Regions from separate parts of the Flexivirga lutea genome, predicted to be linked through region 2. Evidence: predicted binding sites of a transcription regulator. Region 2 holds the regulator's gene; the other holds the start of a gene.

Region 1 (11,207 bases), 750 kb from region 2:
GCGCGGGATCTGCACCCCGATCTCCTCGGCGGCACGGATGACCAGGGTGCCCTTGGGCACGCTGACCGGCACACCGTCGATGGTCAGGGACACGCTCTCCGGCGGGGGCGGCGGCGCTGCGGCCGCGCCGCCGGATGCGGATGAAGTGACGGTCGTCATACGGACGCGGTCTCCTTCTGGGTGGAAGCGGCCGGGAAGAGCGCCGAACGCTCGGGCGGGAAGGCCTCCCACCACGGCGAGTGCATGCCGGCCTCGAACTCTTCACGGAAGTACTGCACGGCCGAGGTGATCGGGCTGGTCGCGCCGTCACCGAGCGCGCAGAACGCACGGCCGAGGATGTTGTCGCAGATGTCGACGAGCTTGTCGATGTCGTCCTGGGTGCCCTGGCCGACCTCGAGCCGGGTCATGATCTGCTTCAGCCAGAAGGTGCCTTCCCGGCACGGCGTGCACTTGCCGCACGACTCGTGCGCGTAGAAGTCGGTCCAGCGGCTGACCGCCCGAACCACCGAGGTGGTCTCGTCGAAGATCTGCAGGGCGCGGGTGCCGAGCATCGAACCGGCGGCGGCCACCGACTCGAAGTCGAGCGGCACATCCAGGTGCTCGTCGGTGAAGATCGGCGTCGAGGAGCCTCCCGGCGTCCAGAACTTCAGCCGGTGACCCTCGCGGATGCCACCGGACATGTCCAGCAGTTCGCGCAAGGTGATGCCCAGGGGCGCTTCGTACTGACCCGGCCGGGTCACGTGACCGGACAGGCTGAAGATGCCGAAGCCCTTGGACTTCTCGGTGCCCATGTCGCCGAACCAGTCGGCACCCCGGCCGACGATCAGCGGAACCGACGCGATCGACTCGACGTTGTTCACCACAGTGGGCCGGGCGTAGAGACCCGCGACGGCGGGGAACGGCGGCTTCAGCCGGGGTTGGCCACGCCGGCCTTCCAGGCTGTCCAGCAGCGCGGTCTCCTCACCGCAGATGTAGGCGCCCGCACCGGCGTGCACGGTGACCTCCAGGTCGAAGCCGGTGCCGTGGATGTCCTTGCCGAGGTGGCCCGCGGCATACGCCTCCTCGACCGCACGCATCAGCCGGCGGTAGACGTGCACCGTCTCGCCGCGCAGGTAGATGAACGCGTGGTGGCAGCCGATGGCGTATGACGTGATCGCGACGCCCTCGATGAGGAAGTGCGGCGCCGCCATCATCAGCGGGATGTCCTTGCAGGTGCCCGGCTCGGACTCGTCGGCGTTGACCACCAGGTAGCGGGGGCCGCCGTCCGGCTTGGGCAGGAACGACCACTTCAGACCGGTCGGGAAGCCGGCGCCGCCACGACCGCGCAGGCCGGAGTCCTTGGTCATGTCGACCAGCGCCTGCTGCTCCATGCCCAGGGCCTTGTCGAGCGCCTGGTATCCGCCGTTGTCCAGGTAGGTGTCCAACGTCCAGGACCGCGGGTCGTCCCAGAACTTGGTCAGGATCGGAGTCAGCGTGGTGGCCATTACTTCTCCTCCTTGGCGGACTCTGCGGTGCCGTGCCCCTGGGTGCTGGTGTGCGGGTCACCCGGCTGCGGGTCCTGGCCGGCACCGGTGGGGTTCTGCTGCTCGTCGCCCACCTCGGAGGAGTCGCCCGGCGCGCGCCAGCCGTGCTCCTTGGCCAGCTTCAGGCCCTCCAGGCTCGGACCGCCCGCGCCGACGCCCTCGTCGGCCAGGCCGTCCGGGAAACCGGCCAGCGTGCGGGAGATCTGCTTGAAGCCGCAGACCTTGGCCGGGCCGCGCGTCGGCCTGACGTCCTTGCCAGCACGCAGGTCGTCCACCAGCCGGATGGTCGACTCGGGCGTCTGGTTGTCCATGAACTCCCAGTTGGCCATGACCACCGGCGCATAGTCGCACGCGGCGTTGCACTCGACCCGCTCGAGGGTGATCTTGCCGTCCTCGGTCGTCTCGTCGTGCCCGATGCCCAGGTGCTCGGAGACGGCGTCGAAGATCAGGTCCCCGCCCATCACCGCGCACAACGTGTTGGTGCAGACACCCACGGTGTATTCGCCGTTGGGATGGCGCTTGTACTGGGTGTAGAAGGTGGCCACACCCGACACCTCGGCGTCGGTGAGGCCCAGCTTCTCGGCGCAGAACGTCACGCCACGGCCGGTGACGTAACCCTCGACGCTCTGGATCAGGTGCAGCATCGGCAGCAGCGCCGACCGCTTCACCGGGTAACGGCCCAGGATCTCGTCGGAGTCGCGGTGCAACTGCTCCAGCTGCTCGGCGGTGTAGGGCTCGGCGCTCTGCTGCAACGGCGTCTGCTCGTGGAACGGCACCGCGACCTCGTGCTCGACGTGTTCTTCGATGCTCACCTGTCAACGCCTCCCATCACCGGGTCAATGCTGGCGACGGCCACGATCACGTCGGCGACCGAGCCGCCCTCGGCCATCGCGGCGACGGCCTGCAGGTTGTTGAAGGACGGGTCACGGAAGTGTGCCCGGTAGGGCCGCGTCGCACCGTCGGACACGGTGTGGCAGCCGATCTCGCCCTTGGGGCTCTCGATGGCGGCGTAGGCCTGGCCCGGCGGCACCCGGAAGCCCTCGGTCACCAGCTTGAAGTGGTGGATGAGGGACTCCATCGACTCGCCCATGATCTCGCGGATGTGGTCCAGGCTGTTGCCCTGGCCGTCCGATCCGACGGCCAGCTGGGCCGGCCACGCGATCTTCTTGTCCGCGACCATGACCGGTCCGGGGTTCTCGTCGAGCCGCTGGATGACCTGCTCCACGATGCGCAGCGACTGGTACATCTCGTCGATGCGGACCCGGTAGCGGCCGTAGGCGTCGCAGCTGTCGCGGACGGCCACGTCGAAGTCGTAGGTCTCGTAGCCGCAGTAGGGGTCGGCCTTGCGCAGGTCGTGCGGCAGACCGGTCGCGCGCAGCACCGGTCCCGTCATACCCAGCGCCATACAGCCGGTGAGGTCCAGGTAGCCGACGTCGCACATGCGCGCCTTCAGCACGGGGTTCTCGTTGAGCAGGGCCTCGAGCTCGCCGATGCCCTTGCGCACCAGCGGGATGTTCTCGCGGACCTGGTCGATGGTGCCCGCGGGCAGGTCGGCGGCGACACCGCCGGGACGGATGTACGCGTGGTTCATCCGCAGTCCGCTGATCGCCTCGAAGATCCGCAGGATCCGCTCGCGTTCGCGGAAGCCGATGGTCATGACGGTGGTCGCGCCCATCTCCATGCCACCGGTGGCGATGCAGACCAGGTGCGAGGTGACCCGGTTGAGCTCCATCATCAGCACCCGGATGGCCTGCGCCCGGGCCGGGATCTGGTCGGTGATGCCGAGCAGCTTCTCCACGGACAGGCAGTAGGCCGCCTCGTTGAAGATCGGCATGACGTAGTCCATGCGGGTGCAGAAGGTCACGCCCTGCGTCCAGGTGCGGTATTCCATGTTCTTCTCGATGCCGGTGTGCAGGTAGCCGATGCCCGCCCGGGCCTCGGTGACCGTCTCGCCGTCCAGCTCGAGGATGAGGCGCAGCACGCCGTGGGTCGACGGGTGCTGCGGACCCATGTTGACGACGATGCGCTCCTCGTGCAGCGCGGCCGCCTCGTCGACCAGGTCGTCCCAGTCGCCGCCGACGGCGTTGAGCACCGGGGTCTCGTCGTCGACGTCGTGGGTGGTGGCGCCATACGCGTCGGTTGTCGAAGTCACTTGTACGACCTCCTGTCGCTGGGCGGGGGCACCGTGGCTCCCTTGTACTCCACCGGTATGCCGCCGAGCGGGTAGTCCTTGCGTTGCGGGTGACCGGGCCAGTCGTCCGGCATCAGGATGCGGGTGAGAGCCGGGTGGCCGTCGAAGATGATCCCGAACATGTCCCAGGTCTCGCGCTCGTGCCAGTCAGCGCCCGGGTAGGTCTCCACGATCGACGGGATGTGCGGATCGGCATCGGGTGCCACGACCTCGACGCGCACCCGCTTGCTGCCGCCCGTGATCGAGATGAAGTGGTAGACGGCGTGCAGCTCGCGGGCGGTGTCCTGCGGGTAGTGCACTCCGCTCACGCTGAGGCACTGCTCGAAACGCAGCGCCGGCTCGTCGCGCAGCGCCTGCGCGACCAGCGGCAGGTGCTCGCGTGCCACGAAGAGGGTCAGCTCGCCGCGATCGACCACGACCCGCTCGACCGCGACGTCGTAGTCGCCGCCGCGCCGGGTCAGGCCGGCCTGCAAGGCGTCGGTCAGCTCGTCGAAGTAGCCGCCGTAGGGCTTGCTCGCGGTGCCGGGGAAGAGCACGGGGCGGTTGAGCCCGCCGTACCCGCTGGTGTCGTTGCCGAGGGACGAACCGAACATCCCGTGCCGGTCGGCGATCCTGACCGGCTCGCCCACGGTGGTGGTCTCGACGAGCTCGTTCGGCGTCACCGCGTCGGTGGTCGTCGCCTCCGCGCTGGGTTCGTCGGGCTTCCTCTCATCGCTCATGCGAGAAGGCCTTTCATCTGATGCGTCGGCGTCGCTTCCATCGCGGCGCGCTCGGCGGCGCGTGCGGCCTCGACCCGGTTGACGCCGAGCTTGCTGTTCTGGATCTGCTGGTGCAGCTCCAGGATCGCGTTCATCAGCATCTCCGGCCGGGGCGGACAACCCGGCAGGTAGACGTCCACCGGTATGACGTGGTCGACACCCTGGACGATCGCGTAGTTGTTGAACATGCCGCCCGAGCTGGCGCAGACGCCCATCGAGATGACCCACTTGGGCTCCGGCATCTGGTCGTAGACCTGGCGCACGACCGGCGCCATCTTCTGGCTGACCCGGCCGGCGACGATCATCAGGTCGGCCTGCCGGGGCGTGGCGCTGAAGCGCTCCATGCCGAAGCGGGCGATGTCGTAGTCGGGGGTGCCGACCGCCATCATCTCGATCGCGCAGCAGGCCAGGCCGAACGTGGCCGGCCACACCGAGCTCTTGCGCATGTAGCCGGCGACCTGCTCCACCGTGCTCAGCAGGAAGCCCGCAGGCAGCTTCTCTTCGATTCCCATGTCCGTAGACCTCAATCCCACTCAAGTCCGCCGCGGCGCCACACGAAGGCGTAGGCGACGAACACGGTCACGACGAAGAGCACCATCTCGATGAGCGCGAAGAGTCCCAACCGGTCGAACGAGACCGCGAACGGATAGAGGAACACCGACTCGATGTCGAAAATGATGAACAGCATCGCCGTCAGGTAGTACTTGATCGGCACGCGGCCGCCGCCCTCGGCGTGCGGGCTCGGCTGGATGCCGCACTCGTAGGCGTCGACCTTGGCGCGGTTGTAGCGCTTCGGGCCGGCCAGTGAGCTCGCGCCGAGCACCGAGAAGATGGCGAACGCGGCGCCGATGCCCGCGAAGAACAACAGCGGGGCGTAGGAGTAGTTCATTGCTTACGAGTCCTTCCGAACGTCGCTGTTCGAGCCGAGACGGTCATGCTGCGGGCACCACCCGTGACAGCATCGACATCACTCGGTCATCGAGTTTGCCACCGTGCTCGTCGCCGAGGTTGGCCATGACCTTCAACAAGAATTGCATCATCGTCTTGCGCGGCAGGCCGTAGCGCACCGCGAAGCGCATGATCTCCGGGTGCCCGATCAGCTGCGCGAAGTAGCGGCCGACGGTGAAGTAACCACCGAGCGCGTCCTTCATCACCTTCGGGTAGGACTGCAGCACCCGCTCGCGTCCGGCGTCGTCGGCGCGGCCGAACGCCTGCGCGACCACCTCGGCTGCCAGCCGGCCGGACTCCATCGCATAGGCGATGCCCTCGCCGTTGAACGGGTTGACCATGCCACCGGCGTCGCCCACCAGCAGCAGGCCGTCGGCGTAGTGCGGCTGCCGGTTGAAGCCCATCGGCAGCGCCGCCCCGCGGATCGGACCGGTGATGGTCTCCTCGTTGTAGGTCCACTCCTCCGGCATGGTGGCCACCCACCGGCGCATGACGTCCTTGTAGTCGGTCTTGCCGAACGCGCTGGAGGTGTTGAGGATGCCCAGCCCGACGTTGCTGGTGCCGTCGCCGACACCGAAGATCCAGCCGTAGCCGGGCAGCAGCACCCGCTTGCCGTTCTTGTCCTGCGACCACAGCTCCAGCCACGACTCCAGGTAGTCGTCGTCGTGCCGCGGACTGGTGTAGTAGGCGCGGACCGCGACACCCATCGGGCGGTCGTCGCGCTTGTCGCGGCCCATGGCCAGCGACAGCCGGGAGGAGTTGCCGTCGGCGGCGATGACCAGCGGCGCGCGGAAGGTCAGCGTGCGGCCGGTCGGGCGGTCGTTCTCGCCCATCTCCTTGGCCTCGACACCGACGATCGCGCCGGTGCGCTCGTCACGGATGGCGCCGGCCACGTTGACGCCTTCGCGCAATCGGGCGCCGTGCTTGACGGCGTGCTTGGCCAGGATGTCGTCGAAGTCCTGGCGGGTGCGCACCAGGCCGTATGGCGGGAAGCTCGCGACGTCCGGCCAGTCCAGCTGCAACCGCATGCCGCCACCGATGATCCGCAGGCCCTTGTTCTTGATCCAGCCGTCCGCCTCGGGCGTCGGCACGCCGAGCGTGATCAACTCACGCACGGCTCGCGGGGTCAGACCGTCGCCACAGACCTTCTCCCGGGGGAAGTGGGTCTTCTCCAACAACAGCACGTCGAGACCGGCCATTGCGAGGTAAGCGGCTGTGGCTGATCCACCGGGGCCGGCGCCGACGACGATGACGTCGGCGTTCTCGTCCAGGGCAGGGCTAACGCCGGGGAGGCTCACTCGGGTGAATCTTTCTAGCTTGTGAACGTCTTCACTAACCCATGCACTGTATTCCCAACCAGGTCAGCGAACCTACTGAGGCGAACCTAAGTCGTCATCCAGTCGGCGGCGGGCTTGGTCGCCCGGTGCAGCGCCACGATGCCGCCGGTCAGGTTGCGCCATTCGACCGACTCCCAGCCGGCGTCCTGCATCAGCGACGCGATGCCGGCCTGGTCGGGCCAGGCCTGGATGGACTCGGCCAGATAGACGTAGGACTCGGCGTTGGAGCCGACCTTGCGGGCCACCCGGGGCACCGCGGACATCAGGTATTCGCTGTAGACCTTGCGGAACGCACCGTTGGTCGGCGTGGAGAACTCACAGATCAGGATCTTGCCGCCGGGCCTGGTCACCCGCCGGAACTCGCGCAGCGCCTCCTCGGTGGAGTGGACGTTGCGGAAACCGAAGGACATCGTCACCGCGTCGAAGACCCCGTCGGCGAACGGCAACTGCATCGCATCGGCCGCGGTGAAGGCCATCTGCGGCCGCATCTGCTTGCCCTTGCGCAGCATGCCTAGCGAGAAGTCGGCCGGCACCACGCGCGCACCCAGGCGCTCGAACGGCTCGCTGCTGGTGCCGGTGCCCGCCGCGATGTCCAGGATCAGGTCGCCCGGACGGGGCGCGACCGACTCCACCACGACCTTGCGCCAGCGCCGGTCCTGCCCCATCGACATGACGTCGTTGGTGATGTCGTACCGCGCCGCCACCTGGTCGAACATCGTGGCGACGTCACGGGGCTGCTTCTCCAAGCTCGCACGGTTCATACGGCGCATTCTTCCGTATGCCGAGACGGCGCGGACGGGGGCCGACCGGTGACGGCGGCGTAAGGTGGCCGCTCGTGACCATGCCGTTGCCCCAATCCCATCCCGCACTGGTCGTGCGCTCGCGGCGCATCCCCGACCCGGGCGATCTGGTCTCGTTGATCCCAGCCGGCGCCGAGGCGCCGGTGAGCTGGCTGCGCGACGGGGACGGCTTCGTGGGGTGGGGCACCGCCGCCGCCATACAGACGCACGGGACGGCGCGGTTCGCCGACGCGGAGCAGTGGTGGCGCAGCATCGTGCGCGACGCGGTCGTCCGCACCGAGGTGGACCTGCCCGGCTCGGGCCTCATCGCGGTGGGGTCGTTCGCCTTCGCGGCGGCGTCCGCCGCCGGTGGCGTGCTGCACGTGCCCGAGGTCGTCGTCGGCCGGCGCAACGACGTCGCCTGGATCACCACGATCAGCACGGCCGCCGAACTGCCCGGCGCGCCGAGGTTGCAGGCCGGCCGGTGTCCGGCGGCCCCGGACGTGTCCGCCGTCGGCAGCGGTGCGCTGACCGACGCGGAATGGACCGCGGCCGTGGGTTCGGCGGTCGATCGTATCCAGTCCGGCGCGCTCGACAAGGTGGTGATGGCGCGTGACGTGGTGGTCCGCTCCGCGAGCGAGATCGACCCGCGCTACCTGTTGCGCAACCTGTCCGACTCCTACCCCAACACCTGGACCTACAGCGTCGACGGGCTGATCGGCGCGACCCCCGAGATGCTGCTGCGCCGGCAGAAGGGTCTGGTCACCTCGCGCGTGCTCGCCGGCACGATCCGGCGCACCGGCGACGACGAGCACGACCTGGCCCTCGCCGCTTCGCTGGCGCGGTCCAGCAAGGACCTCGAGGAGCACGAGTACGCGGTGCGGTCGGTTGCCGACGCGCTCTCACCGCACTGCTCGTCGATGAACGTGCCGGAGTCGCCGTTCGTGCTGCACCTGCCGAACGTCATGCACCTGGCGACGGACGTCGCCGGCGTGCTGCACGAGGACGTCTCGTCGCTCACGCTCGCCGCGTCGCTGCACCCGTCCGCGGCCGTGTGCGGCACGCCGACGCTCGCCGCACGCGACCTGATCGCCGAACTCGAGCGGATGGACCGCGGCCGGTATGCCGGACCCGTCGGCTGGCTGGATGCCGCGGGAGATGGCGAGTGGGGCATCGCGCTGCGTTGCGGCGCACTCGAAACACCGCACCGGATCAGGCTGTTCGCCGGTTGCGGGATCGTCGCCGGGTCGCAGCCCGAGTCCGAGCTGAGGGAGTCCGACGCGAAACTCGTGCCGATGCGTCAGGCGCTCGGCTGCGGCGCCTCGGCCGAGTAGGCGATCCCTGATGCACGTCGGTCGAGCTGAGCCACAAGGGTTTTCGTGTCGGTGTGGTCGCCCGCGTGCTCGCCATCGCTGCATCGGGTCTTCGTGGTGGCCGAGCGTGTCGAGGTTACGTCGGCGAGGGGAAAGCCGTTGACTCTAAAGGATATTCGATCATCGGGCTCCTTGTAGTTCGAACGCCAGTTCGGTAGACTTGGTGCATGGGAGGGACACCGACAGACCAGACACCAGCAGGTGATGGGCTGGCCGCAGCTGGCAAGATCCGGGCGGCGTTCGAGTTGTTGGTGTCCGCGTTCGAGGACACCCGGCTGGATGCGATCACGCCGGGCAAGGACGAGTTGCTGGAGCAGATTGCCGCCGCCCAGTACGTGTTGAATGTCGCGTGCAGGCGGCCCGGCTCGCCCAGGTCGCCGCGATCGAGCCCGTACGCTTCCCGGACCACACCTCCCCGTCAGGGTTCCGAGAGCATGCGGTGGCGCACCCGATCGGGACACATCAGGACGAGTTCATCGGCTGCGAGATCGGCCCGTTGATGGGCTGGACGTCCGGGCAGGCCGTCGGGCGGGTCAGCGAAGCCGCCGACATGATCACCCGGACCCCGCGGTTGTTCGCAAGGGTCGGCACCGGAGAACTCGAGCCCGCCAAGCTGGCCTCGATCCACCGAGCCATCGGGCGGACCGTCAAAGAGCTCGGCGACGACGGGCACCCGGTCACAATCGATGTGGCGCGGACAGTGGAGACCGCGTTGCTCGGTGACGTCCACCCCGACGACGACAGTGCTCAGGCAGCAACCGTCGTGCAAGAGAACGTGCAGCTGATTGCGCGGCAGTCCAACCGGCAATTGCGGCACCGCACCGAACGCATCCTGCGCACCGTGGACCAGGTCGCTGCGGACAAGGCCGCCACGAAACGACGCCGGGACCGGGTCGGGGTCTTCACCCACCCCGACGACGAACCCGGCCTGACCCACCTGCACGCCATCCTGGACTCGGCAATCGCTGCGCAGCTCATGTCGGCGCTCGACCAGCTCGCCCGGGATGTGCATGCGGATACCAGCACGGACAAGACGTTGGCCGAATGCCGCGCCGATGCCCTCGCCGACCTGGCCCTGGGCAATGCCACCGTGGCAACGAAACTGCTCATCCACGTCCCGGTCCACGTCCGAGCAGACACCACCAGCCCAAGCAGCGGGGACGCAGCGTCGGCAGCACCGCGCGTCGGGCAGGGGGCGGCGTTCTGGCCTGCCGCGTTCGCGCACCCGATCACCGGTCTCACGGTCTTGCCGCACGGCCGCCCCACCGCAGCCAGAGCCGGATCCATCACGCCCACCGGGGTACGAGTCAAGTCGCAACTAGACCTGGACATCGAGTTCAACGAACTGATGAAGACTTTGTGGCCGCCTGATCCCGACGATTACCCGCCCGACGTATTCGACGACTACGAACCCATTGATCGGGACGACGGCGACGACGGACCGCCAGCATGGTGGCGGGCTGAACCGAGCCGACCGCCCGCAGCAGCGACGCAGCCCGGCGTCTCGACCGCCTTGCTGGGTGACGCCATCGTGCCCGGCGTCGGAGTCATTCCCGCCGCCGTCATCTGCGAAATGTCTCGCTCGTTCGGCACGACGATCACCCGCGCCCTGGTCGACGCGAACACCGGCGTCACCGTGGAAACCAATGAAACGCAATACCGGCCCAGTCACCGGCTCGCCGACTTCGTCCGCGCTCGAGATGGGCACTGCCGGTTCCCCGGATGCGCCCGGGCTGCTCGCTGGTGCGACATCGACCACGTCGTCCCCTGGCCTGCCCGGACCACAGCGGCCTGGAACCTCCAATGCCTGTGCCGACACCACCACCGCACCAAACAAGAACAACACTGGCACGTCGCCATGACGGCCGACGGGGTCTGCACCTGGACCAGCCCGTCCGGCCGCACCTACACCACCGTCCCCGGCGAATAGCCCCACCCCACAACGGGATCCAGACTTCGAAAATGTCGGTGGTACCTCAATCTGATCGACTGGCGCTCACGCGCGAAGGACGCAGCTGGCCTCCTCAGAGATCGAGGATCGTCAGGGCGCGAAGCAAACATGAGTCTCGGACGAATGGAAGTGCAGACCTACGATTTCGCCAACGACAAGGGGAACGGACCGAAGTCCGATCGGCGGGGAGTCGAAGGTCGCGCAGATCCGAGTCGCGGCCCGGCATGCTGTCCGTGTGGAAATGTCCGAGATCTACCACCCAAGAAGCTGGCGACTGTTCGACCAGTTGGACATCGACCTCGTCGAACCGGCCGGCCCGGACGAGCTTTTCGACGTCGCCGCCCGGC
Region 2 (11,207 bases):
CCGACCGAGATGGCGATCGAGAAGGCGTCCATCATCCCGGCCAGGGTCGAACCCTGCTTGCCGAGTTTCAGGAACAGCTCGCCGAGCTTGCCGTCCTCGTAGGTGCCGGCGGTGAGGTAGCCCTCGGCGCCCGCGACCGCGAACGAGGTCGTCTCGCTCTTGCGACGCTTGGGCAGCCGGCGACGGACCGGGCGGTATTCGACGACCTTCTCCGGCTCCGCCTCCGCGGCCTTGGCCGACTTCTTGCCGTCGGACAGCGGCTGACCGACCTTGCAGTTGTCGCGGTAGACCGCCAGCGCCTTCAGGCCGAGCTTCCAGCCCTCCAGGTGCACCTCGGCGATGTCCTCCACGGTGGCCGTCTCGGGCAGGTTGACGGTCTTGGAGATCGCGCCGGACAGGAACGGCTGGGTCGCGGCCATCATCCGCACGTGGCCCATCGGAGCGATGGCACGCTCACCCATCGCGCAGTCGAAGACCTCGTAGTGCTCGGGCTTGAGGCCGGGCGCGTCGATGACGTGACCGTGCTCGGCGATGTGCTCGACGATCGCTTCGATCTGCTCGGTCTGGTAACCCAGCTTCTTCAGCGCCCGCGGGATCGTCTGGTTGACGATCTGCATGGAGCCGCCGCCGACCAGCTTCTTGAACTTGACCAGCGAGAAGTCCGGCTCGATGCCCGTCGTGTCGCAGTCCATCATGAAGCCGATGGTGCCGGTCGGTGCGAGCACCGAGGCCTGGGCGTTGCGGTAGCCGTGCTGCGCACCCAGCTCGACGACGTCGGCCCACGCCTTGGTCGCATAACGGTGGACCTCCGAGTCCATCGCGTCGAGGGTGCGGACCGCGTCGTTGGCAGCCTGGTGCTTGCGCATGACCCGCTGGTGCGCCTCGGCGTTGCGCGCGTAGCCGTGGTAGGGACCGACAATCGCAGCGAGCTCGGCGGAGCGCTTGTACGACGCGCCGGTGAGCAGCGACGTGATCGCTGCCGCGAGCGACCGGCCGCCCTCGGAGTCGTACCCGTGGCCGGTGGCCATCAGCAGCGCGCCGAGGTTGGCGTAGCCGATGCCCAGCTGGCGGTAGTCACGCGTCGTCTGACCGATCGACTCGGTCGGGAAGTCGGCGAAGCAGATCGAGATGTCCATCGCGGTGATGACCAACTCGGCGACTGATCGGAAGGTGGCGGCGTCGAAGGTGTCGTCCTCACGCAGGAACTTCAGCAGGTTGAGGCTCGCCAGGTTGCAGGAGCTGTTGTCCAGCGACATGTATTCGGAGCACGGGTTGGACGCCGTGATGCGGCCGGTCTCCGGGTTGGTGTGCCAGGCGTTGATGGTGTCGTCGTACTGCAGGCCGGGGTCGGCGCACTCCCAGGCGGCCTTGTTGATCTTGTCGAAGAGGCTGCGGGCGTCGATCTCCTCGATGACCTCACCCGTATTGCGGGCGCGCAGCCCGAACGAGGTGCCCTCCTCGACCGCGCGCATGAACTCGTCGGTGACCCGGACCGAGTTGTTGGCGTTCTGGTATTGGACCGAGGTGATGTCCTTGCCGCCGAGATCCATGTCGAAGCCGGCGTCACGCAGCGCGCGGATCTTGTCCTCCTCGCGCGCCTTGGTCTCGACGAACTCCTCGATGTCGGGGTGGTCGACGTCCAGCACGACCATCTTGGCCGCGCGACGGGTGGCGCCGCCGGACTTGATGGTGCCTGCGGACGCGTCCGCACCGCGCATGAACGACACCGGCCCGGAGGCGGTGCCACCGGAGGACAGCAGCTCCTTGGAGGAGCGGATGCGGGAGAGGTTGAGGCCGGCACCGGAGCCGCCCTTGAAGATGAAGCCCTCTTCCTTGTACCAGTTGAGGATCGAGTCCATGGAGTCGTCGACCGAGAGGATGAAGCACGCTGACACCTGTTGCGGCGACTTGGTGCCCACGTTGAACCAGACCGGGGAGTTGAAGCTGAACACCTGGTGCAGCAGGGACCAGGTCAGCTCGTGCTCGAAGATCTCGGCGTCGTCGTCGGTCGCGAAGTAGCCGTGTTCCTTGCCGGCGCGCACATAGGTGAGCACGACCCGGTCGATGAGCTGCTTGAGGCTGCTCTCCCGCTGTGGCGTGCCGACCGCGCCACGGAAGTATTTGGTGGTGACGATGGTGGAGGCATTGAGCGACCAGCTGTCGGGGAACTCCACACCGCGCTGCTCGAAGATCGTCTCGCCGGTCTTCCAGTTCTGCTGGACGACATCGCGCCGCTCCCAGGTGACCTCGTCATAGGGGTGCACCCCGGGCGTGGTGAAGATGCGCTCGACGGTCAGGCCCTTGCGCGCGCCGCTGCCGCGTCGCGCCTTCGAGCCCGCGTCTGCCGTGTCGGTCATGTCCAACTTCCTTTCCCGCCCGAAGGCGGTCGACTGTGCTGCGGGATGTGTTGTTGCTGTGTGGTGAGTGGTGTTGCCGTGGTGCTGCGGACTGACGTGGAACGTGCCTCAGTCGCCGGCGGGTTCGCGGCCCGCGGCGTGATCTGGCTCCACGCCCGTCGCCGGACGTTCGGCACGCAGCAGCGCGATGGCGGCCTCGAAGTCCTCGAGGTCGTCGAAGGCCTGGTAGACCGAGGCGAAACGCAGATAGGCGACCTCGTCCAGGCTGCGCAGCGGGCCGAGGATCGCCAGACCCACGTCGTGCGCGTCGATCTCGGCCGCCCCCTGGGCGCGGATCGACTCCTCGACCTCCTGCGCGAGCAGCGCGAGTTGGTCCTCGCTGACCGGGCGGCCCTGGCATGCCTTGCGCACACCGACCAAAACCTTCTGGCGGCTGAACGGCTCGCTGGCACCCGAGCGCTTGACGACGGTGAGGCTCGCAGTCTCGGTCGTCGAGAAGCGCTTACCGCAGTCGGGACACTGCCGGCGACGCTTGATGCAGGTGCCGTCCTCGCTCGTGCGACTGTCGACGACGCGACTGTCGTCATGACGGCAGAACGGACAATGCACGGTCGACTCCTCTCCCGGGAACGCCGCCCACGATGCGCCGCCACGGACCCGCACCCTGTGGACGAAGCTGTGGGTGAACGGTGGACGATCTGGGGACAACGCGCTCTGGCATGTGGACTAGATGTGGACGAATCCCATCGGTGTAACTACTAGATATAGGGATCTTAGGCCGGTCCCACCACAAGTGCAAGAGCCGTCCGCCATGCCGCGAAACGCCCTGGTCAGGCGCCTGGAACCCGCGCGTCACGTCCCTCACCGGGGCGGCGCACGGACACCGCTGCAATCACTCAGCGCGGCAACCGCAGCTGCTGTCCGGCCACCACCTGCAGGCCGTTGAGGTCGTTGGCCAGGGCCACCTTGGTGACCGCGTCGGCGACCGGCATCGACGGGTAGGCGCGGTGCGCCACCTCGGACAGCGTCTCGCCGTCGTGGACGGTGACGGTGTGCGTCACCGGCGCGGAGGTGGTGGCCCAGGCGCGGGCCGCCGCTCCCCCGCCCACCAGCATGACCACAGCGACGAGCGCCACCAGCAACCGGCGACCGCGGGCCGTCAACCGCAGCCCGCTTGCGCCATCCGCCGCGTCGACACGGACGCCGACCCGCTCGCCACCGCCGCTGGCCGCCTGGCCGGTCGGAACCACCCGCAGGTGCCGACGACGCCCACGGCCCTCGGGGACCTCGGGGGGCTCGGGGGCTCGATCGGCCGGCGGGTCGACCATGACGTCCCACGGTGCCACTGCACTCATCTCTTCCTCCTGAAACCTCGGCGCGACCGGATGCGCACCGTCCCTGCGACGGACCTGGCCCGAACAAGCGTGCGATCGGACACCTGTCGGATGTATAGCACGGACGTTCGACATCGTCGAGACACGCGTCGTACAGATGTTTGGAAACTGTGTCCGAAACCCATACGCTGTTTTCACGAAGCCAAGGCAAGCACCGAGCACCGACAGCCGGCGCCGATCCAGCTCCACATCCAGCACCCACTCACCGCACGGACCACGGTCCGCACGGACGCTCGCCGGCCGCTTCGAGCGAACTGTTCGCCGAGGAGGAGATGACAGCGATGGCACAGGTGCACGAACTTCCCGATCGCGCCGGAGAGAGCCTGACCACCAGGCAGCGCAAGGTGCTGCAGGTGATCCGCAATTCCGTGGACCGGCGCGGCTACCCGCCGAGCCTGCGCGAGATCGGGGACGCGGTCGGCCTGACCAGTCCCAGCTCGGTGGCGCACCAATTGACGATGTTGGAGCGCAAGGGTTACCTGCGCCGCGACCCCAACCGCCCCCGAGCCATGGAGGTCATCGACCCGGACGGCACCGACACCCGCGGCTACCGCGGCGGCTCGAGCGTACGCAGCGCCGAGGAGTCGGGCGTCGACGAGACCGGGCTGGGCGACGCACGACCCGAGGCGTCATACATCCCCGTCGTGGGGCGGATCGCTGCGGGCGGTCCGATCCTCGCCGAGGAGGTCGTGGAAGACGTCTTCCCGCTGCCCAAGCAGATCGTGGGCGAAGGTGACCTCTTCCTGTTGAAGGTCGTCGGCGACTCGATGGTCGATGCGGCGATCTGCGACGGCGACTGGGTCGTGGTGCGCCAGCAGCCCACGGCGACCAACGGCGACATCGTGGCGGCGATGCTCGACAACGAGGCGACGGTCAAGACGTTCAAGCGCACCCGGGGCAAGGTGTGGCTGATGCCGCACAACGACGCCTACGACCCGATCGACGGTGACGATGCGACGATCCTGGGCAAGGTCACCGCGGTCCTGCGCCGGGTCTAGACCACCCCACCACGTTTCTCCCCCGCTGCGTTCCTCCGCATACGTCGCGGCGGCCCCCGATCTTCGTGTGAGGCGTGGATCGGAACAGCTCAGCCGGTCAGCGCGGCGGCGAGCGCCGTCAACGTCTCACCCAGCGGTGCATCGACGCGCACCGACACCTCCTCGTCGGTCGCGCGCGTCCAGCCATGGGTGACCACGGCGACCGGGATGCGCTCCCGGACGGCGCGGCGGATGAATCGATAGCCCGACATCACGGCCAGGGACGAGCCGAGCACCAGGACCGCACGTGCCGCGTGGACCTGCGCGAAGCAACGCTCCACCAGAGGCTTGGGCACGGATTCGCCGAACATCACCACGTCGGGTTTCAGCAGGTCCGAACCGCAGACGACGCAATGCACCAGTCGGAATCCGCCGATCAGTGACTCGGCGATCGCCACGTCCCCATCGGGTCGCAACGGACCGTCCGCCGACCGGTCGAAGTCGGGGTTGGCCAACTGCAGCCAGGCGTCGACCGTCGAGCGTTCGTAGCGTTCGCCGCAGTGCACGCAGACCACGTGCGTCAGGCTGCCGTGCAACTCGACCACGTTCCGGGCACCGGCCGCCTGGTGCAGTCCGTCCACGTTCTGGGTGATCACCGGACCGACCAATCCGGCGTGTTGCAGCGCGGCCACGGCACGATGGCCGTCGTTGGGCTCGGCCGCCGCGAAACGCGGCCAGCCGACATACGAACGGGCCCAGTAACGCCGCCGCGCGGCGGGGCTGGCGAGCAGTTCCTGAGCCGTCATCGGCTGGAAACGGCGCTTGCCGTCAGCGCCCCGGTAATCGGGGATCCCCGAGTCGGTGGACAGCCCCGCGCCGGTCAGCGCCAGCACCCCACCGCCGGCGACCAACTCGGCCAGGGCTGTCAGGTCGGTTGTCAGATCGCGGGCCACCACAACGGCAAAGCTCTCACATCGGTTCAACTACCCGCGATCGCGGCACTCGTGGCAGCGGTGGTGGCAGCGATCAGGGCAGCGTTCGTGGCCGCCTGTGCACTCTTGATCGCCGCCGCCGCCGCGCCCGCGGTCCAGTCCTGCTCGCCCACCGCCTTGGCACGTCTGGTCAGCTCCCGCCCTGAGACGCCGAACTGCCGGGCGTCATACACCTTGGTCACCGCGTCGGCGGCGCCGAGGAGTGCGACCGTGGACCCGGTGTGCAGATCCGGCCGGGCGGTGCCGGCGAGGACGCGTCCGGCGGCGTCCAGCAGGGTCGCGCGAGCAGCCAGGTCGACGACCGGATGCTTCTCGGGGCGCAGGAACCCTCCCGGCTGGTGCCGGACCGCGCCGTCGGCGACCAGCCGGTGGTAGACGCGGTCGGCCATCCCCTTGGCCAGCGCGGGCAGTGCGCGTTCCGGTTTCTTGCCCGCCTTCTGCACGAACACGGCCAGCGCGTGATCGAGCAGGGGGTCGCCCCCGGGCCGGCCATCGATGACCACGAGCCGGCCGCCCTGCACCGCAACCCGCTCGTATGCCGCCAGCTCGCACAGCACCGCCCCGGAGAGTGCCAGATCGAGTGGAGCGTGTCCGGTCAGCCGGCCACCCTCGGGGCTGGTCGCCATGAGCAGAAGTTCCGCACAGATCAGCATTCACCGACAGTACGTCGCACACGCTCGCCACAGATCCATCCGCGGACGGACAAACTCCGTCGCAAGGATTAGCAATCACGGAAAATTCGTCCCTGTGGATAACCCGCTGTTATCCTCGTGATCATGATCGATGCGGCGGGACTCAGGGTCATCAAGGCCATCAGCGACCACGGCAGCTTCACCGCCGCGGCCGCCTCGCTGGGCTATTCACAGCCGGCCATCTCGCAGATGGTCCGTCGCCTCGAGGACCGCACCGGCACCGTCCTGGTCGAGCGGCTGGGTCGCAGTGTGCGGCTCACCGAGGCGGGCCAGGTGCTGGCGCGGCACGCCAGCCCGGTGCTGGCAGCACTGGATGCTGCCGAGTCGGAGGTGGCGGCGATCGCGGGCCTGCGGGCGGGCCGCGTGCGGTTGATGGCCTTTCCCTCCTCCTCCTCGACGCTGGTGCCGCGAGCGCTGGCGCTGGTCAAGCAACGGTTCCCCGACGTGCAGGTGAGTTTCACCGAGGCCGAGCCGCCCGAATCCCTGGCCGCGCTCCGCTCCGGGGAGTGCGACGTGGCGGTGGCGTTCGCCTATGAGGGCACCGACCTGGCACGCGGCGAGGAGGACATCGACTCCTTCGTCACCCGCAAACTGCTCGACGACGAGGTGCGGCTCGCGCTGCCGCTGGACCACCCGAAGGCGAAGTCCCGGAAGGTCAAGCTCGCCGACCTGGCGAGTGAGCCCTGGATCGCCGGCTGCCCGCGCTGTCGTGGCCACCTGTTGTCATTGGCCGAGCGGGCCGGATTCAATCCCGACGTCGCGTTCGAGACCGAGGACTACGTCGCCGTGCTCGGGCTGGTCTCCGAGGGCCTCGGGGTCGCGCTGGTGCCGGACCTGATCCGCCGCTCCGCCGGCAATCCGGGTGTCGTCACGGTGCCGATGGATCCGGCGTCACGCCGGGCGGTGTATGCCGTCACCACGCCGGACCTGCAACGCGTGCCTGCGGTGTCGGCCACCCTGGACGCCCTGTGCGAGGCAGCGCGGTCCAAGAACGTCTGCTCCTGAGCACCGGGTGGCTCGTCAGGGCCGGGCGACCAGCGGCACACCGTCGCGCGCGACGATCGCCACGTCCCCGCCCCGGTCCGTGCGCTCGACCGTCGAGCCGCTGTCGCGCAACAGGTCGAGCGTGCGCGGCGCAGGATGGCCGTAGTCGTTGTGTGCTCCCACACTGATCACCGCGATGGGCGCGCGCACCGCGCGCTCGAGGTCGGCGTCCTGGTTGGCCGATCCATGGTGTGGGACCTTGAACACGTCGATCGGCGGCGCCGCCGGCAGCCGGCGCAACTGCGCCAGGATGAGGGCGGCGGCCTCCCGCTCGATGTCACCGGTCATCAGCAGGCGCAGACCTCGCGTGCGCACGTCGAGCACGATGCTGGCGTTGTTCTGCACCGAACCAGCGCGGATCACGCGGGTCGGGCCGAGAACGAGCGCGTGGACGGCGCCGATGTCCAACACGTCGCCGGTGGCCAGTGACTGCACCGCCAGCTGATGCTGCGCGGCCACCGCACGCACCAGTGGCTCCTCGCTCGCCTCCTCATCACCGCCGGAGGGCGCCAACGAGGAGACCGGCGTGGCGTAGAGCGCGTGCACCGAACGCCCGTCGAAGACGGCCGACAGCCCGCCGACATGGTCGGCGTGGAAGTGGGTGAGGACGACCGCGTCGATGACACGGACCTGCAGCCGGTCCAGGCACTGATCCATCGCGGCCGGTTCGGGGCCGGTGTCCACGACCACCGCATGCCCTGGGCCGGCGGCCAGCACCCCGCCGTCGCCCTGCCCGACATCGCACGCGACGTAGACCCAGCCCGGGGGCGGCCAACCGTTGATCGGCGTCGGCGCCCACGCCGCTGCTGCCAGGACGGCTCCGGCGCCGGCCAGATAGGGCCGCACCCACAGCGTGCGCAACAGCCACGTGCCGGTGCAGAGCGCCACGAGCGTCAGCGCCGCCAGCAACACCGCACCGCCGGCGCCGCCCAGCCACGGCACCGTGCCGAGCGGCACGCGGGCACAGCTGTGCGCGATCCAGGCGATGCCCTGCGTCGGCGCAGCGGCCAGCCAGGCCGGAAGACGGGCCAGCTCGACGCTGACCGGTGCGACCAGCACGGTGAGCACGCCGCACATCGTCGCCGGTGCCACCAACGGTGCAGCCAACACATTGGCCGGTATGCCGATCAAGCTCACCGACCCCTGCAGCAGCACGATCACCGGTGCGCACATCGCCTGGGCGGCCATCGGTATGGCGATCGCCTCCGCCAACGGCGACAACGGCCGCGGCAGGAACCGCCCGATCCGGTCCGCCCACGGCCGAGCGAAGAAGAGCAGCCCGGCCGTCGCCAGCGTCGACAGCGCGAAGCCGTAGGACGCGGCGAGCCATGGATCGATCACCAACAGCAGCAGCACCGCGGCCGCGAGCACCGGAGCACCCGCCGCGCGGCGGGACAGCGACATACCGACCAGGCCGACGACGCCCATCACAGCCGCCCGGATCACCGAGGGCTCGGGTCGGCAGAGCAGCACGAACATCCCCAATGCCAGCGCCGCCACCACCAACCGCCATCGGCCGCGGATGCGCAGCCACCCGGCGACCCACATGGTCGCCAGCAACACCATGGTCACGTTGGACCCGGACACGGCATTGAGGTGCGTCATCCCGGTGGCGCGCATGTCGTCGTTCAGCTCGGCCGGCAGCCGGGAGGTGTCCCCCATCACCAGCGCGGGCACGAGTCCGCGCGGGTCGGTGGGCAGCCCGTCGGTGGCGGCGCGGGTGTCACCGCGCAGCGCTTCGACGGCACGGAAGAGCGGACCGGCGTCGCCGATCACCTGTGGCGGTCCTCGTGCGGCGAGCACTGCCGCCACGTCCTCGCCGCGGTCCGCCGGTGCCAGACGTCCCCGGACGGCGACCCGCTCGTGCCAATGCACCCCTAGCCAGCGTTCGTCACCGAGCACCAGGACCGGTGTGTGCGGAGTGCTGCGCAGCCCGCGGCCGATGACCTGGCGGACCGAGAGCTTGGTGATCACCAGGCTCTGGTGACCGCGCAGGCCGGCGCCGACGGGACGCGGATCGGAGGTGACGACCGCCTCGACGCGGACGGTGGCGCGCTGTGCGGCGAGCTGATCGACGGTGCCGGCCTGCCGGGTCAGCAGGTGACCGGCGGTGGACCCGCCGACGAGGGCCACCGCCACACCGGCGAGGGCCACGGTGTCCAGCACCCGGCCCCTCCGGTCGATGTGCTCCACGCCGGGCGTGGAAACAGCGACGATCCTCGTGATGCCGGTCGTGCGGCCGGCGGCCCGCCGGCCACTGCGGACCAACAGCGACACGGCCAGTAGGGCACCGGCGAGCGCGAGACCGATGCAGGCGGGCGCAGGCAGCCGCAGCGCGACGAGGGTCACCGGCCAGCCGACGGCGGCAGCGGTGAACAATCGCAGGTCGAGTGCGTGACCGGCGCCGGCCGGGCGCTCCGGCGGGCGGCGCAACCGCTCCACCAGGTCCGTCAGCACGAACACCGCCTCAGCCGACGGTGACCAGGGGACGCAGCTGGGCCAGTGTCTTGTCGCCGATGCCGCTGACCTCGCCGAGCTCGTCGACGGTGCTGAAGCGGCCGTTCTCGGTGCGCCACTGCAGGATGCGCTGCGCTGTCACCGGCCCCACGCCGGGAAGGTCCTCGAGCGCCGCCTCGTCGGCGGTGTTGAGGTCCACCGGTGCCCCTGGCCCGGCAGCCGAACCGCCCGTGCCGGCCGCACCCGCGCCGCTGCCCGAACCGGCAGCCGCCGGCGGCCCCGGCGGCGGGGTCGGATGCTCCCCCGGCCTGGGGACCTGGATCTGCTCGCCGTCGGCAACCACCCGCGCCAGGTTGATGGCCGACAGGTCGGCGCCCCGCAGCGCACCGCCGGCTGCGGACACGGCATCCTGCACCCGCGACCCGGCTTTGATGTGCACCACACCCGGCGTGCGGACCTGACCGACGACCTGCACGACCAGAGTGCTCGGCGGGGCGCTGCCGGACGTCCCGACGGCACCGAATCCGTTGCGGGCGGCGGGACCGATGGGGGCGGCCGGTGCCGCCGTGCCGGACACCTCAGTGCCGGCCGGCGAGGAGGCCGAGCGTGCCGAGGTGGCCGGGTGGGGTTGCGCGGCGGCTCGCGCCCACAGCACGCGCCCACCGAAGACCAGGGCCGCGACCGCGACCAGGATCAGTGCACCGATGACCGCCAGCCGGCTCGGTGCCACCTGCGCACCGATGAGCGGCTCCGGCGGACGCAGCAACGGCTCCCGTGGCCGCAACTCCTCCGCACCACTCGCACCGGCGGCATGCCGGCCGCGCCGGGCGTGCTCACCGCGCTCGGCCCGACGCGTGGCAGCGACGCGACGAGGAAGTTCGGCCACGCGGGAGCGCGGCTCGTCGACGACCGAGTCCTCGGTCGGCACCCACCCGGGTGCGCGGCGTACCGCCTCCAGCTCCTCGAGCACCGCCGCCAACCGGTCGGGCGTGCCTTCCTCCCCACGTGAGCGTGCCATGTGCGGAACAGTAGGCTCGACAAGCGGGTTCGCGCCGACGGCGAGGTGACGGCCTGTGGACAACCCCACCTGCCGAGCCGGGTTGTGGATGATGGGTGGTCCGACGCGGTCAGTCGGACGATCCGACGATCCGGGTCCGTCCGGTGAACCGCGGAGTCACCGCGACCGCCAGGGTGCCCGGCCCGACGTGTGCGCCCACCGCCGCACCCAGCTCGACGAGCAGCATCCGGCGCGCCTGCGGCAACCGCTCGGCCAGCTGTTCGATCAGGGTCTCGG

The links. Region 2 encodes LexA, which represses DNA repair genes until DNA is damaged. Its sites were predicted from a motif close to TCGAACANNTGTTCGA; they were not measured.
Region 1: a site for LexA is predicted at 9,049-9,064, ahead of ACYVBN_RS00130 (HNH endonuclease signature motif containing protein). Genes of this name have one in related genera too.

Annotation. Positions count from the first base shown of each region.
Region 1 is NZ_BAAGZB010000001.1:20,461-31,667, reverse strand. Features, by position in the region: gene ACYVBN_RS00180 (NADH-quinone oxidoreductase subunit G) at 1-159, opposite strand, end outside; gene nuoF (NADH-quinone oxidoreductase subunit NuoF) at 156-1,484, opposite strand; gene nuoE (NADH-quinone oxidoreductase subunit NuoE) at 1,484-2,299, opposite strand; gene ACYVBN_RS00165 (NADH-quinone oxidoreductase subunit D) at 2,332-3,675, opposite strand; gene ACYVBN_RS00160 (NADH-quinone oxidoreductase subunit C) at 3,672-4,433, opposite strand; gene ACYVBN_RS00155 (NuoB/complex I 20 kDa subunit family protein) at 4,430-4,984, opposite strand; gene ACYVBN_RS00150 (NADH-quinone oxidoreductase subunit A) at 4,996-5,361, opposite strand; gene ACYVBN_RS00145 (geranylgeranyl reductase family protein) at 5,405-6,718, opposite strand; gene ACYVBN_RS00140 (class I SAM-dependent methyltransferase) at 6,805-7,518, opposite strand; gene ACYVBN_RS00135 (isochorismate synthase) at 7,599-8,870, shown strand; gene ACYVBN_RS00130 (HNH endonuclease signature motif containing protein) at 9,349-10,839, shown strand; gene ACYVBN_RS00125 (hypothetical protein) at 11,096-11,207, shown strand, end outside.
Region 2 is NZ_BAAGZB010000001.1:766,230-777,436, reverse strand. Features, by position in the region: gene ACYVBN_RS03725 (vitamin B12-dependent ribonucleotide reductase) at 1-2,357, opposite strand, end outside; gene nrdR (transcriptional regulator NrdR) at 2,466-2,966, opposite strand; gene ACYVBN_RS03715 (hypothetical protein) at 3,254-3,712, opposite strand; gene lexA (transcriptional repressor LexA) at 4,033-4,749, shown strand; gene ACYVBN_RS03705 (SIR2 family protein) at 4,839-5,684, opposite strand; gene ACYVBN_RS03700 (GOLPH3/VPS74 family protein) at 5,708-6,373, opposite strand; gene ACYVBN_RS03695 (LysR family transcriptional regulator) at 6,497-7,417, shown strand; gene ACYVBN_RS03690 (ComEC/Rec2 family competence protein) at 7,433-9,919, opposite strand; gene ACYVBN_RS03685 (helix-hairpin-helix domain-containing protein) at 9,924-10,931, opposite strand; gene ACYVBN_RS03680 (DegV family protein) at 11,041-11,207, opposite strand, start outside.